2 regions of the Flintibacter sp. SJQ-8 genome follow, and region 1 is predicted to be linked to the other one. Evidence: riboswitches for the same ligand, from Rfam matches in the RefSeq annotation. Region 1 holds a riboswitch; the other holds the start of a gene.

Region 1 (5,283 bases):
GTCTACCTCACCCAGGGGCTGACGGACCGGTTTGCCCTCACCCAGGACCACGCCGACACGCCGGTGCAGGTCATCCAGAGATAAGGCATCCCCCGCCGATTTTTTTAGGATCGACGGGGGACGTTCTTATATGCAGACGAGATCAGCCCTGCTGTTTGGGCAGCACCTTGTCCGCCAGCAGGCACAGGACCACGGTGAGCACCATGTCGGGCAGGGTGTAGCCCACGGGGGTGTCCACCCCCATCAGCCAGCGATAGGCGGCAAAGCCGATGAGCCAGATAATCAAATTCCGGCCATCGGCCAGCACGTCGAACCGGTCCCGGCGCAGAATAAAGTGGTCAGCGATCTGCACGGCGATCATGGGGGCAAACACCGAGCCGATGAGATACAAGAACCCGGTGATGTCGTCCATGGGGAACAGGATGGCCCCCGCCACGCCCACGATGGTCACAACGATGGCCGTCTTCTTCCCGTCCAGCTTGTGGGACAGGGACTCGGCGGAGATACCGGCGGACCAGGCGTCCAAAAACGTGGTGGTCACGGTGGAGAAGACCAGGATGACCAGGGCGGCCACGCCCAGGCCCGCCTTCACCATAATGACAGCGATGTCATACTCCCCGGTGAACATGGCGGCCCCCATGCCGATGACATACATCCAGCAGGACACCAGGCCATAGACGATGACGCTGACCCAGGTGGCCTGGGTGGGCTTTTGGGCCTGGCTGGTGTAGTCGCTGATGAGGGGCAGCCAGCTCAGGGGCATGGCCACCGCCAGCTCCACCGCCGCGCCGAAGGACATGGCCTCCCCGGCGGCGGTGACAGCGTTGCCGGAGAAGAAGATGACCTTGCACAACACCAAGGTCAGCAAAAACAGGGCCGCCATGGTCAGCTTGTTGATCCAGCCCAGGTCGGTGACGCCCACGGCGATCCACAGGACGATGAGGGCCCCGATGACCAGGCACCACACCCAGTGGCCCACCGCGAAGATGCCGCCGATGGCCAGGGCCCCGTCATAGATCATGATGGCCGTCCAGCCCACCAATTGCAGCACGTTCAGCAGGGCAAACAGCAGGCCGCCCCGCTGGCCAAAGCTCATTTTCACCGTCTCCATGGCGGTGCGGCCCGTGCGTCCGCCGATCAGGCCCGCCAGCAGCATCATGGCGCAGCCAATGATGTGGCCCAGGAGGATGGCCGCCAGACCCTGGCTCAGGCCAAGGGAGGCGAAAGAAGTGCCCGTCAAGATCTCGGCCAGGGAGACGCCCGCGCCGAACCAGATCAGGCCGTTTTGCAGGGTAGAGGTCTTTTTCATCGGACAAACTCCCCCTTCAGATCAAACATGTGGTCCATGGGGCCGGAGCCTTTTCCCAGATCCAGCATGGCGGCCAGGGCGCCTGAGATGTAATCTTTCGCCCGCTGGACGGACCGGTCCAGATCATAGCCCTTGGCCAGGTTCGCGGCGATGGCGCTGGACAGGGTGCAGCCGGTGCCGTGGGTGTTGCTGTTCTGGATGCGGCGGCCCCGGAACCAGACACCGGCACCATTCCGCCACAGCAGGTCGTCGGCGTCGCTGATCTGGTGGCCGCCCTTGCACAGCACGGCGCAGCCGTATTGCTCGCTGATGGCCCGGGCGGCCCGCTCCATCCCGGCGGGGTCAGAGATGGTCATGCCGGACAGGACCTCCGCCTCGGGGATGTTGGGGGTGAGCAGAGTGGCCAGGGGGAGGAGCTTCTCCTTCAGGGCGTCCACCGCCTCCTCCGAGATGAGCCGGGCCCCGCTGGTGGCCACCATCACCGGGTCCACCACGATGTTCCGGGCCTTATACTGGCGCAGCTTGTCCGCGATGACGGCGATGAGGGCGGTGGAGGACACCATGCCCGTCTTCACCGCGTCGGGGAAGATGTCCGTGAAGACGCAGTCCAGCTGGTTGGCCAGAAATTCGGGGGTGGATTCGAGAATGCCATAGACGCCGGTGGTGTTCTGGGCGGTGAGAGCCGTGATGGCGCTGGTGGCGTAAACGCCGTTGGCCGTCATGGTCTTGATATCCGCTTGAATTCCGGCGCCTCCGCTGGAGTCGCTTCCAGCGATCGTCAATGCTGTTTTCATGTGAGGTTTCTCCTTTCTTGCTTAAAAACACATTGAAGTTTTATTACGCGGCGGCAGGTGGTGCCCCCAAGCCGTCGCAAGAATATCAAAAAAATGGCTCCGCCATTTTTTTGAGTGGGGTTAAGCACCCTGTGCGCGCACTCGCTGCGCTCGCACACTTACAGGGCGAGAAGTGTTTTTCGCCACGTACACGCCGCGGCGAAAAACGGATCTTATTTTATTTCACGCCTGCGGGCGTGAAACTCCTTGCAGGAGGGCTTTTGGCCGCCCGGGGCGGCCTGTCATTGCGAGGAACGAAGTGACGTGGCAATCCGTCTCCCCGCGCAACTCATCACTCCTACTTCCTAACTCCTAACTTCCTCCGCCAGCTTGCGCATATGCTGCGCGGCGGCTTGAATGTCGGGCTGCCCGAAGAGGGCGGAGACCACGGCGGCTCCGGCGATGCCGGTGCCCTTGAGCTGGAGGATATTGCCCTCGCTGATGCCGCCGATGGCCACCACGGGGATCTTTACAGCGGCGCAGATGTCCCGCAGGGTATCATAAGACAGGGTGGACACGTTGCTCTTAGTCCCCGTGTGGAACACGGCCCCGGCCCCCAGATAGTCCGCCCCGGCAGCCTGGGCCCGCAGGGCCTCCTCCGGGGAATGGGCGGACACGCCCAGAATTTTGCCTGGCCCCAGCTTCTGCCGGACCAGCCCGGCCTCCATGTCCTCCTGGCCCACGTGGACCCCGTCGGCCCCGATGTCCAGGGCCAGGTCCACGTTGTCGTTGATAAGGAAGGGGACCCCATACCGGCGGCACAGGGCCTGGATCTCCAGGGCCTCCCGGCGGAAATGGGGCAGGTCCAGCTGCTTCTCCCGCAGCTGGACCATGGTTGCCCCGCCCAGCAGGGCCTGCTCCACCTGCTGGGCCAGGGTCTGGCCCTTCAGCCAGGCCCGGTCCGTCACAGCGTAGAGCAATAAAGAATCTCTATCGAAGTTCATAGCGCGCTCCTTTGCTTAGCGTCTCGCCGTCCAGGTGACAGACGGCGTCGATGATGCGATTGCGATAGGTGGCGTTCCCGTCATAGGGGGCCATGTGCCCCCAGGCGATCTCCCCCGCCAGGCCCATGGCGCACACGGCGGCGGCCAGGGCGCTGACAGACCGGTCCGGGGCGGCGGCCAGAAAGGCGGCGCACAGGGCGGACAGCTGACAGCCCGTCCCCGTCACCCGGCTCATCTCCGGGCGGCCATTGTGGATGACAAAGCAGCTCTCCCCGTCGCTCACCAGGTCCGTCTCCCCGGTGACGGCCACCAGACAGCCCAGCTGCCGGGCGGCTTTTTTGACGAAGGCGATCTGGTGGGACAGGCCGCTCTCCCCCTGCCGGTCCTGGCCGTCTGCGTCCACCCCCCGGTGGGTGTGGGCCCCGGACAGTATGGCCCGCAGCTCTGACGCGTTGCACCGCAGGGCTGTTACGGGCAGGCGCTGGAGCAGCATCCGGGCGGTGTCGGTGCGCATGGGGCTGGCCCCCGCGCCCACCGGGTCCAGCAGGATGGGGCGGCCCAGCCGGGCAGCCGTCTCCCCCGAGGCGACCATGGCGGGCACCCGGCGGCGGCTGAGGGTGCCCAGATTCAGCACCAGGCCAGCGGACAGGGCGGTGATATAGGCGCTCTCCTCCGGGTCGTCGGCCATGATGGGGCTGGCCCCGCAGGCCAGCAGGACATTGGCCACGTCGTTGGCCGTGACATAGTTGGAAATGGCGTGGATCACCGGGGCCTGCTGCCGGACCCGGGACAGATAGTCGCCCAAATTCAAGTGTGTTCCCTCCAAAAGAAAAAACCGCGGCGCGTCTGACAGAAAAGACGGCCTGCGGCACAGGTAAACGCATCTCTCCCTACGTTGGCATTACCCAAATCAGGTCACAGGTCGAAGCGCACAGCTTCCTCTCAGCCCGTTTGCGAGCTCCCTTGTTTTCTCACGGACGCTATTATAATCCCAACAAAAGAAGATTGCAAGTTTTTCTCCCGTGGGGTATGCTTAAAACAGAGATCAAAATTTAAAGGAGGCTGACCCCTATGACCGACCAGGAACTGGTGGACCGGGCCATCAAAATGCAGGAATTTTCCTATGTGCCATACTCCCGCTTCCCCGTGGGCGCCGCCCTGCTGTGCGACGACGGCACGGTGTTCACCGGCTGCAACGTGGAAAACGCCGCCTTTGGCTCCACCATATGCGCCGAGCGCACGGCGCTGCTGAAGGCGGTGAGCGAGGGACGGCGCACCGGCTGGATGACTCTTGCCATCGCCGGGCGGGGCAGCGACTTCTGCTGGCCCTGCGGGGCCTGCCGTCAGATGCTGTATGAGTTTGCCCCGGGGCTGCGGGTGCTGGCCGCCCGGGGGGACGGGGCGTTCGAGACGGCCACTCTGGACCAGCTCATGCCCCACGGCTTCGGCCCCCTGTCTCTGAAGTAAAAATCACGCATAGCCTTCCGCCTTTCTGGACAAGCTATCCCCAATGGCTCTTGAAAAGGAGGGATCGAGCGTGGTAATGGACAAGATCGCCCTGACGCTGCTGGTCATCGGCGGCATCAACTGGGGCTGTGTGGGGCTGTTTCAGTTTGACCTGGTGGCCTTCGCCTGCGGCGGCTCCGCCAGTCTCATCAGCCGGATCGTCTATACCCTGGTGGGCCTGTCCGCCGTGTGGTGCGTCTCCCTGCTGTTTCGCCTGGGGGACGGCAAATAAATTTTTCTTATCCAGCCAAAGGCCGGGCGCAGCTGCGTCCGGCAATTTTTTTGCACATTTTTTCCCGTTTGGTGGACGAAACCGTGCAACTCCCCGCCCCGTGGCGGCCAGGGGTAGAAGAAAAGTTTGGACGGAGGGATACATAGAATGGAGCTGTGGACCATGGTCCTCACCGGCGGGGTGGGGGCGGCGGCCATCAAGCTGCTGGATCACGTGATCCAGTGGGGGCTGAAGCGCTGGGAGGGGCGTCGGGCGGGCGCGGCCCGGGTGGAGACGGAGCAGGAGAAAAAGATCAACGGCCTTCAGGCCGGACTGCGGGTAGTCCTGTTGGACCGCATCCAATACCTGGGCCAGTGCTATCTGGCCGACGGGGAAATTTCCTTTGACGACAGGCGGCGGCTGCACCGGATGCACGACGCCTATCACACCGGCTTAAACGGCAACGGCGACCTGGATGTC
Region 2 (5,283 bases), on a different contig from region 1:
CGCCACGCCGGGGCTGTTCGTGGGCTGCCTCATCGCCAACCTGCTCTCCCCCTATGGCCTGCTGGACGTGGTGGCCGGTTCCGCCGCCACCCTCATCGCCTGCCTGTGGACCCAGAGCCTGCGCAATCGCTGGCTGGCTCCCCTGCCCCCGGTGGTGTGCAACGCCGTCATCGTGGGGGCGGTGATCGCCTTTGCCGAGGGGGGCACCGGTGGGGCCTTTTGGACGGCCTATGCCTTTAACGCCTTCACCGTGGGCCTGGGCGAGCTGATCGCCAGCGCCGTGCTGGGCCAGCTGCTGCTGGGCGTGCTGCCCCGGGTGAGCTTTTTCCGGGAGATGATCCCCGCCGACAAACTGGACCGGCTGGGGTTAAAGACCCGCGTGAGCGGTCAGGGCTGACCGCTGCTGCCGGGCGAGGGGGCGGCCGGACAAGTGGAGTCTGGCCGCCCCCCTTTTCTTTCTGGGTCACGTTCATAGTTTGGTCATAAATTGTTTACACTTACACCGGGATTTTGTCCCGGTCTTTTGCTACTATATCCATTAACCGGTTAACGATTTTCTGATCGCGTATCCACAGGTTTTCGCTCCCCCCAGGGGAGCGGGAAACCAAAAGAAATGAACGACACACCCAGAGAGGATGATCTTCAAGATGCAAGAGATCAAAAAGCCATCGAAAAAACCCCTGGTATACTACTATCTGCTCACCCTGGCCATTCTGCTGCTGCTCAACGCGACGCTGTTCCCCTCTATGAACAAGAGCCGCATTGAAAACGTGACCTATGACGTGTTCATGTCCATGACGGACGAGAAGCAGATCGACCAGGTGGAGATCCGGGATGACCAGATCCTGTTCACCGACAAGGACGGCAAGATCTATGAGACCGTGGCCACCGAGGACGCCGGGCGCACCCAGCGCCTTTACGACTCCGGGGCCAAGTTCCAGCAGATCGACACCCAGCCCTCCGCCATGACCAGCCTGCTGGTGAACTGGGTGCTGCCCCTGGTGCCCTTTATGCTCATCGGCTACTTTATCAACCGCCGGATGCAGAAGGCCGTGGGCGGCAAAGACGGCATGATGTTCGGCATGGGCGGCGGCTCCGGGGCGAAAGTATATGTGCCCTCCTCCACCGGCATCCGCTTTGCCGACGTGGCCGGGGAGGACGAGGCCAAGGAGCTGCTGGGGGAGATCGTGGACTTCCTCCACGACCCGGAGAAATACCGGGAAATTGGAGCCAAGCTGCCCAAGGGCGCCCTACTGGTGGGCCCTCCGGGCACCGGCAAAACACTGCTGGCCAAGGCCGTGGCCGGTGAGGCAAACGTCCCCTTCTTCTCCATCGCCGGGTCGGAATTTGTAGAGATGTTCGTGGGCCGGGGGGCGGCCAAGGTCCGGGACCTGTTCAAGCAGGCCAACGAGAAGGCCCCCTGCATCATTTTCATCGACGAGATCGATACCATCGGCAAAAAGCGTGACGGCCAGTTCTCCGGCGGCAACGACGAGCGGGAGCAGACCCTGAACCAGCTGCTCACCGAGATGGACGGATTTGACGGCAGCAAGGGCGTGGTGGTCCTGGCGGCCACCAACCGGCCCGACTCCCTGGACCCCGCCCTGCTGCGCCCGGGCCGCTTTGACCGGCGCATCCCTGTTGAACTGCCCGATTTACAGGGCCGCATCGACATCTTAAAGGTCCACGCCAAGAAGATCCGTCTGGCCGACGGGGTGGACTTTGCCCCTATCGCCAGAATGGCCTCCGGCGCGTCCGGCGCGGAGCTGGCCAACATCGTCAACGAGGCCGCCCTGCGGGCCGTGCGGGACGGGCGTGGCTTTGCCACCCAGGAGGACCTTCAGGAGAGCGTGGAGGTGGTCATCGCCGGGTACCAAAAGAAGAGCCGGGTGCTGTCTGACCAGGAGAAGAAGATCGTGGCCTATCACGAGACGGGCCACGCCTTAGTCGCCGCCATGCAGACCCACTCCGCCCCCGTGCAGAAGATCACCATCATCCCCCGCACCTCCGGGGCCCTGGGCTATACCCTCCAGGTGGACAACGGGGACCACTTCCTCATGTCCAAGGAGGAGCTGCTGAACAAGGTCTGCACCTACACCGGCGGACGGGCGGCGGAGGAGCTGGTTTTCGGCTCCATCACCACCGGGGCCTCCAACGACATTGAACAGGCGACAAAATTGGTGCGCTCCATGATCGCCCGCTTCGGCATGAGCCGGGAATTCGGTTTTGCCGCCTTCGAGACCATGAGCAACCAATACCTGGGCGGGGACGCCTCTCTGGCCTGCTCCCCGGAGACCCAGGCCCGCATGGACCGCCTGGTTACCGAGACCATCCAGAAGGAGTATGACAAGGCCATGACCATCCTCCGGGACAACCGGGACAGCCTGGACAAGCTGGCCAACTTCCTGTATGAGAAGGAGACCATCACCGGGGAGGAGTTCATGGACATGCTCCGTACCGACGGAAAAGTGTGATCGGCCCGTCTTGACAAAGCCCCACCGGGGGCGTATGATAAACACTGCAAGCAGGGGAGCCCGGGCTGTCGGGCTGAGAGGGAGCAAGTGCGCTCCGACCCTTTCACCTGATGCGGGTCATGCCGCCGGAGGGACGTTTGCCGGTCATAGAGAGCTTTGACGGGGGCGGTCCTTTGGGGCCGCCCCCGTTTTCGGTGTATCCACTTTTTTCAGGGGGGATGTGGAAAAAAACCAGGCGTCCCGGCCCAGGGCCGGGAGCGGACCGAGGGGGAGCGCCCTGGGTCCGGGCCAGATCGCAGCGATGGGAAGCCGTGTTCCGGCGTGAGAGGAGACCAGCAAGTCTCGACCGAACCGAAAAAGCCACGTGCTTTTTCGGCCCTGTTCACCGGCGAAAAGCCGAGAGAGAGGGAAACGCTGCGGGCCTTTTGCGCGGTTTTTCCCCGTTTGAAAAAGGAGTTTTACACCATGAATCAGTCCAATGTGAAAAAGCTGGCGGTGGCCGGGCTGCTGTGCGCCCTGGCCGTGGTGGGCAGCATGTTCATCGTCTTCCCCGTCTTTGGCAGCAAGTGCGCCCCGGTGCAGCACATGGTCAACATCCTGTGCGCCGTGTTCCTGGGCCCTTGGTACGGGGTGGGTGTGGCCTTTGGGGCCAGCCTCATCCGCAACCTGCTGGGCGTGGGCAGCCTGATGGCCTTCCCGGGCAGCATGTGCGGGGCCCTGCTGTGCGGTCTGGTCTTCTGGAAGACCAAGAACCTGGCCGCCACGCTGGTGGGCGAGGTGTTCGGCACCGGCATCATCGGCGGTCTGGCCGCCTATCCCGTGGCTGTGCTGTTTATGAACGTCAGCGCCGCCGCTGTGGCCTTCTATGCCTATATCATCCCCTTCCTCATCTCCACTGTGGCCGGTTCTATTCTGGCCGGTATCTTAGTGGCCGCCCTGAAGCGCACCGGCGCTTTGAAGACCATGGGCGCGGCCCTGGAGCAGTAAGACAAGATCATTATAAGAAAACTGCGGCGCAGCCCATCTGTAAAAGGGCTGCGCCGCAGTTTTATCTGATCGTTTTTTTAAGGCTTTGTGCCGGGGACGAAGTGCCGGGCGGGCAGCACGTCGGCCAGGGCCACCAGGGGAACGGACAGGCCGCCGTCCCGCTGCAAGCGCGGGGTGCGCACCGTCACCCGGGTGGGCATAGGCCCGGTGGGCAGGGCTAAAATCGCCGCCGGGACGCCAGCTTCGGAGGAATTTACCATCAGGCTGCCCCCGTGGAGCCGGGCAATGATCCCGGCCAGGGGCATCCCCAATCCGGCCCCCGAGCCGGGGCGGGGGACGCCATAGTCGCTCTCACGCCCCAGCAGAGCGTCCAGCTGCTGGGGGGGTGGGGCCGACCCCGGGGCCACGGTGACCACGGCTCGGGTGCCCAGCCGCCGCAGGGACAGGGTCAATGGCCCCCGGCCTGTCCACCGGGCTCCGTTGGCGATCAGCTCCAGCAGCACGTGCTCCAGCAGCCCTGAGTCCCCGGGGATGAGCAGGGAGGACAGGGCGCTGTGATAGGTCAGGACGACGCCCTCCGCCCCCAAAAGACCGGCGCAGCCGTCCACCACCTTGCGGCACAGGGCGGCCAGGTCCATGGCCGCGGGGTGAAAGTCCCGCGTCCCGGGCTGGCCCAGCTGGCGGAGCAGGTCCAGGTTGTCCGTCAGGCGGAAGAGCTGATAATAGCTCTTCCAGAACATCCCCTGAGAGGCCGGGGGGATATCCGCCGCCGCCAGCTGCATCTGGGCCAGATAGGTGCGCATCTGGCGCAGGGCCCCGTCCAGCTGGGGGTCGGTCAGCGCCGGTTGGGGCGCGGGGATCAGCACGGCCAGCCGCCCCCACTTCGTCTCGGTCAGCTGGACCCGCCAGGCCGCGCCGCCCAGGGTGACCAGACCGCCGCCCTCCCCGGAGAGGGCCAGCAGCTCCGGGGGTATCGGCTCCCCCGGCTCCAGCTGAGGCAGCCGCCGCCGGACCGCCCCGTTGACGGCCACGATCCGGTCCTGCCACAGCAGCAGCGCCGCCGCCGGGAATGCGTTCAAAAAGCTCTCGCGCAGCTCTTGCACGTCGGACATGGTGACTCCTCCAAACCTGTGATCGGCTCATTTCTCTCTGGCTGCCTGTGTCGGTGGGCCGTCTTTGTGCAGTTTACGTTCACAGTGATTATACCAAAGTTTACCACACCCGGCGAGAACAAAAGTGAAAAACCGTAAATTTTGTCGAACAGCCGGTTTACTCCGCTTTTAAGCCCCCGGAGCTGCCGCCTTTTTAGTATAAGGCCGGGCTTACCCACGGTATGGCTAATTTTAATAAAAAATCTTTTGGATTTATAGGAAAAAAACCACTACCAAAATTCTTGCAACGGGGGTATAATAGGGACAGTTCCAAGCAACAAGCATTCAAAATTCCAAAGCGTGAATATGAATCAAAAAGGAGTCATTCAACATGAGCATTAAAGTTGGCATCAATGGCTTTGGCCGCATCGGCCGCATGGTGTTCCGCGCCAGCCTGAACCACCCCGAGATCGAGATCGTGGGCATCAACGATCTGTGCCCCGCCGACTACCTGGCTTACATGCTGAAGTATGATACCATGCATGGCAAGTGCGAGGCGGAGATCGGCCACACCGAGAACGCCATCATCGTCAACGGCAAGGAGATCCCTGTCTCCGCCGAGCGCAACCCCGCCGACCTGCCCTGGGCTAAGCTGGGTGCTGAGTATGTGGTGGAGTCCACCGGCCTGTTCCTGACCAAGGAGAAGGCTCAGGGCCACCTGGCTGCCGGCG

The links. A riboswitch is a leader RNA that binds a small molecule or an ion and turns the genes downstream of it on or off. The one in region 1 is predicted to bind thiamine pyrophosphate.
Region 2: another riboswitch for thiamine pyrophosphate. It lies ahead of thiW (energy coupling factor transporter S component ThiW); the one in region 1 lies ahead of thiM (hydroxyethylthiazole kinase).

The regions. Positions count from the first base shown of each region.
Region 1 covers NZ_JBPJWR010000009.1:218,261-223,543, reverse strand. The annotation lists gene ACSAMP_RS07300 (FAD:protein FMN transferase) at 1-84, shown strand, start outside; gene cytX (putative hydroxymethylpyrimidine transporter CytX) at 143-1,309, opposite strand; gene thiD (bifunctional hydroxymethylpyrimidine kinase/phosphomethylpyrimidine kinase) at 1,306-2,103, opposite strand; gene ACSAMP_RS07285 (hypothetical protein) at 2,121-2,405, shown strand; gene thiE (thiamine phosphate synthase) at 2,448-3,086, opposite strand; gene thiM (hydroxyethylthiazole kinase) at 3,073-3,897, opposite strand; TPP riboswitch at 3,957-4,061, opposite strand; gene cdd (cytidine deaminase) at 4,158-4,553, shown strand; gene ACSAMP_RS07265 (DUF378 domain-containing protein) at 4,630-4,824, shown strand; gene ACSAMP_RS07260 (hypothetical protein) at 4,972-5,283, shown strand, end outside.
Region 2 covers NZ_JBPJWR010000004.1:283,564-288,846, reverse strand. The annotation lists gene ACSAMP_RS02315 (QueT transporter family protein) at 1-397, shown strand, start outside; gene ftsH (ATP-dependent zinc metalloprotease FtsH) at 648-2,474, shown strand; TPP riboswitch at 2,517-2,626, shown strand; gene thiW (energy coupling factor transporter S component ThiW) at 2,940-3,461, shown strand; gene ACSAMP_RS02300 (sensor histidine kinase) at 3,539-4,573, opposite strand; gene gap (type I glyceraldehyde-3-phosphate dehydrogenase) at 4,944-5,283, shown strand, end outside.